One region of the Bradyrhizobium sp. TM102 genome, then DNA from elsewhere that is predicted to be linked to it. Evidence: riboswitches for the same ligand, from Rfam matches in the RefSeq annotation. Region 1 holds a riboswitch; the other holds the start of a gene.

Region 1 (2,197 bases):
GATCAGCTCGTCCTTGGCGTTGCGCCCGGTGAGGACGACATGCGTCATCGGCGGCTTCGAGGTGGTCAGAAACTCGACGACCTCGGCGATGTCGAGATAGTCGTAGCGCAGCGCGATGTTGATCTCGTCGAGCACGACCATGCGCAAGCTCTCATCGAGGATCAGCTCCTTGGCCTTCTCCCAGCCGGCGCGCGCGGCGGCGATGTCGCGGGCGCGGTCCTGCGTCTCCCAGGTAAAACCTTCACCCATGGCGTGGAACTGGCAGAGGTCGCCGAAATGGCCGGTGAGCAGGCGTCGCTCGCCGGTATCCCAGGCGCCCTTGATGAACTGCACGACCGCACAGGGGAAGCCATGGGCGACGCAGCGGACGATCATGCCGAAGGCCGAGGAGGACTTGCCCTTGCCGGCGCCGGTGTGGACGATGATGAGGCCCTTTTCGCCGCTCTTGGTCGCCATGATCTTGTCGCGGGCGGCCTTCTTCTTCGCCATTTTCGTGGCGTGGCGGGCGTCGGTTTCCTCGGCCGTTTTTGTATCCGGTTCAGGCGTCATCGGTCCCGGTCCTTCGGCTTGACAAGTGGCGGCCACCGGCAAATGGTGGCCCGGCGTTGGTTCCTGTCCTATGACAGGCGAAGAGGGAATGCGATAGGGTCCGAATCGGCAAGATTTGGGTCCAAAATGCAGCCGCCCCCGCGACCGTGACCGGAGAGATGCCCGAAGCCACTGATTCCCGCGGGAATCGGGAAGGCGGGGATCGAAGGGGAAAACCCTGCTCCGCAAGCCGGGAGACCTGCCAGCGCGGACGAGTTTTGGACCGGCGGACGGGGTGTTCCGCGACGGGGAAACGGGCCTTCTGAAGAATGGTCCGTGTGCCTCATCGCCTCCCGCTGTTATCTGGAAGAGGCGATGACCGTCACACTTCACGTCTGCATCACCTGCCGTGCCGGCGAGACGCCTGGCGAGGGCGAGGCGACGCCCGGCAAGCGCCTGCATGGGGCGATCCTCGACGCCGGCGTGCCCGAGGGCGTCAATGTGGTTCCCGTCGAATGCCTGTCGGCCTGCAATCAGGGCTGCTCGGTCGCGCTCAGCGCGCCCGGCCGCTGGTCGTATGTCTATGGCCGCCTGTCGGATGCGAATGCGCAGGATGTGGTCGCGGGGGCGGCGGCCTATGCGGCGGCGCCGGATGGTCTCGTGCCCTGGCGCAGCCGGCCGGAAATATTCCGCAAGCAATCGCTTGCCCGCATACCCCCCATTGCCGTCGTGCCGGAGGCCGCCGAATGAACTCGCTCGCAAAAGTCCCTGTGACGGTGGTCACCGGTTTTCTCGGCTCCGGCAAGACGACGCTGATCCAGCATCTGCTCAGCAATGCCGGCGGCAAGAAGCTCGCGGTGCTCGTGAACGAGTTCGGCAGTGAGGGCGTCGACGGCGAGATATTGAAATCCTGCGCCGATGCCAATTGCCCGGAGGAGAACATCGTCGAGCTCGCCAATGGCTGCATCTGCTGCACGGTCGCGGACGATTTCATTCCGACCATGGAGAAACTGCTGGCGCGGCCCGTGCGCCCCGATCACATCCTGATCGAGACCTCGGGCCTGGCGCTGCCGAAGCCGCTGCTGAAGGCATTCGACTGGCCGGAGATCCGCTCGCGCATCACCGTCGACGGCGTGATCGCGCTCGCGGATGCCGAGGCTGTCGCCGCCGGCCGCTTTGCACCGGATCCTGATGCCGTCGAAGCGCAGCGGGCGGCAGACCAAAATCTCGATCACGAGACGCCGCTGTCGGAGGTGTTCGAGGATCAGATCGCCTGCGCCGATATCGTGCTGCTGACCAAGGCCGATCTTGCGGGCGCGGCGGGGCTTGAAGCGGCCAAGGCGGCGATTATTGCCGAGATGCCGCGCCGCGTGCCGATGCTCCCCGTGACCGACGGCGCGATCGATGCGCGCGTCATCCTCGGTCTCGGCGCCGCCGCCGAGAACGATCTCGCTGCGCGCCCCTCGCATCATGACGGCGAGGAGGAGCACGAGCACGATGACTTCGCCTCCGTCGTGGTCGACCTTCCTGAAGTCGCCGACGTCGATGCGCTGGTCGCATCCGTCCAGAAGCTGGCACGCGAGCAGAACGTGCTGCGGGCCAAGGGTTACATCGCGGTCGCGGGCAAGCCGATGCGGCTGCTGCTGCAGGCCGTCGGCGAGCGCGTGCG
Region 2 (2,197 bases), 1.4 Mb from region 1:
GACGCCGCTGATCAGGGTCTTGGTGAAACCCGCAGTCGCGCCAAAACCCTGCTGGTTGGCGTAGTTGAACAGCGTGCTGGTCCCTCGCCGGTTGGCCCTGAGCTCGTCGAGGCCGATCGAGGGATCGACGGTGCGGCCGCCCGGCAGTCGCAGCTCCTGATTATCACCGGTAACCGTGAGAAAAGCAGTCAGGCCTGGCGTGGTGTAATTGAGATTGCCGACGCCATTCTGCTGGGAATAGCGGTTGTTGTCGCGATAGCCATCGGTCCTGACCGTATTGCCGTAGAACGAGGTCGACCACCGACCGGAATTGAGCGAGGTCGACACGTTGCCGAGCCTGGTGTTGAACGAGCCGAAGCCGGCCTCGATGCGCGCGGTCACGGGCGGTCCGCCGACGCCGTTTTTGGTGACGATGTTGATCACACCGCCGACCGCGTTGTCGCCATAGAGCACCGCGCCGGAATTGCCGCGCGTCACCTCGATGCGCTCGATGGAATTGAGCGGGATGGTGGAGAGATCCACCTGCGCCATGTCGACGTCGTTCAGCCGCCGGCCGTTGACCAGCACCAGCGTGTTGGCAGTGGCAAAGGCGCCGAAGCCACGCAGGTCCACGCTGGTCTTGGCGCCGATCTGGCCGCCATAGAACGTCGTGATCTGGGCCCCCGGCGTTTGCGTCGCAATGATCTCGGCGAGCGTCTGCGATGGCGAATGCGCGATATCGGCTGCCGTGATGACGGTCGTCGCGGCCCCGACGATGCCGCCGCTGCCGGCGGCAGCCTCACCGCCGGAGCCGGATGAGCCGGCGCCATTGCCTGCCGGCGCGACATTCGTCCTCACCCCCGCCTCGCCATCGCCGATCGCCCTGGCGCGCGTTCGGTTCTGATCGTCGGACCTGGTCACCTCGATCGGCGGCAATTGCTCGGCAAGCGCCTGCTGGGCGAAGGCGGAGGACGGATCGAGCGAATGCAGGGAAACGGATGCGAGCAGGCCGGCGGCAAAGCGCCTGGCGGCAGAGACGAGACGGGACACAATGGTAACCTCGGTATGACGTCAGTGGCACGTCACAGCGAACGAGGTTTCACGGCAGAGCGATGGATTGCTCCGGTGAAGCTAATGTCTGTACTCCCCGACCGACATCTTCGCGTGTGACCACGGCTGACGGCAGGTCTCCTGGCTCGCGGGTCGTGACCTTGCGTCGCCTTCCCAGGACCGAGTTTCCCAGTGGCATGAGACGAAAGATTCACCGCTTACAGTTGCGGGGGCAGCCGTGGCGTTGAGATAATCCCGGCGTTGGGACAATCCCGCACCACATTCCCTTTTGATCTCCATGAGGAGAACCGTCGCCGATCATTTACGAGCCGTTCGCCCCGGGAGTCAATCGACCGTTAGGTGCCGGCCGCTCAGGTCCGCCCTCGCACCCGTTGCGCCTGGGCCCAGGCGGCAGCGACGTCGCGCGGCGGAACATCGACGCGCTTGATCGGGGTCAATTCGCCGGAGGCCGAGACGATCGCGGTCTCCTCGCGCCGGCAGCGCGTGCAGACAAAGCGCACCTCGTGTGGAGACGCCGTCCAACTCGACCGCTTCACGTTGGCTGCCATCGGCCAGGCATCGCAATGCGAGCACGACACCAGAAACCGGCCGGGATCGAGCATACCCATTTCCATCGGACTCCGCGTCCTGCCCACTTGCTTCAATGATTGACCCATGTGAATCGTTCCGGTGCCCAGGCACCGCCCATTCCACTGGTTGCATCCCTACAAGGCAGAAGGCGGTGCGCTCAGCGCGCGCCCTTGAGGGTGCAGGAGGTCGTGCAGGTGACCGTGGTGCCGCGATCGCACGATTTGCAGGCATTGACGCACTGGTTCATGTCGCGGGGATTGTAGCTGTAGTTCCGCATCGGGCAGGTCGGCGTCGAGCCGGTGATATCCTGCTCCTGGTCGCAGGCCGCCGTCATGAGCGCGAATATGATCACGGCAACGAGGCGCATGTGATTGCCCTGTCAAGCATGGCAAATGACACTCGCGAGGTGCGCTGCATTGCAGCGAACCCCGGCCTTTCCACCACGAGCGATCGCTCGCGAGGTCAAGGATGCGCGCCAAACCTTAAGAACGGATTGCAGCCGGCGTCAGGCAGCAGCCTTGGTCGCGATCGCCTGCCGCATGTCCACCGCCAGCTGACGGTATTGCTCCGAGAGTTT

Evidence for each region. Region 1 has a riboswitch for cobalamin ahead of GDN70_RS25930 (DUF1636 domain-containing protein). Riboswitches for the same ligand answer to the same signal wherever they lie in the genome.
Region 2: linked by a shared signal. The riboswitch ahead of GDN70_RS19435 (TonB-dependent receptor) and the one ahead of GDN70_RS25930 (DUF1636 domain-containing protein) in region 1 are both predicted to bind cobalamin.

What each region holds. Positions count from the first base shown of each region.
Region 1 is NZ_AP021855.1:5,420,507-5,422,703, reverse strand. It holds gene cobO (cob(I)yrinic acid a,c-diamide adenosyltransferase) at 1-549, opposite strand, end outside; cobalamin riboswitch at 590-810, shown strand; gene GDN70_RS25930 (DUF1636 domain-containing protein) at 904-1,278, shown strand; gene cobW (cobalamin biosynthesis protein CobW) at 1,275-2,197, shown strand, end outside.
Region 2 is NZ_AP021855.1:4,058,146-4,060,342, reverse strand. It holds gene GDN70_RS19435 (TonB-dependent receptor) at 1-1,029, opposite strand, end outside; cobalamin riboswitch at 1,143-1,357, opposite strand; gene GDN70_RS19430 (hypothetical protein) at 1,401-1,664, opposite strand; gene GDN70_RS19425 (hypothetical protein) at 1,778-1,987, opposite strand; gene GDN70_RS35010 (hypothetical protein) at 2,126-2,197, opposite strand, start outside.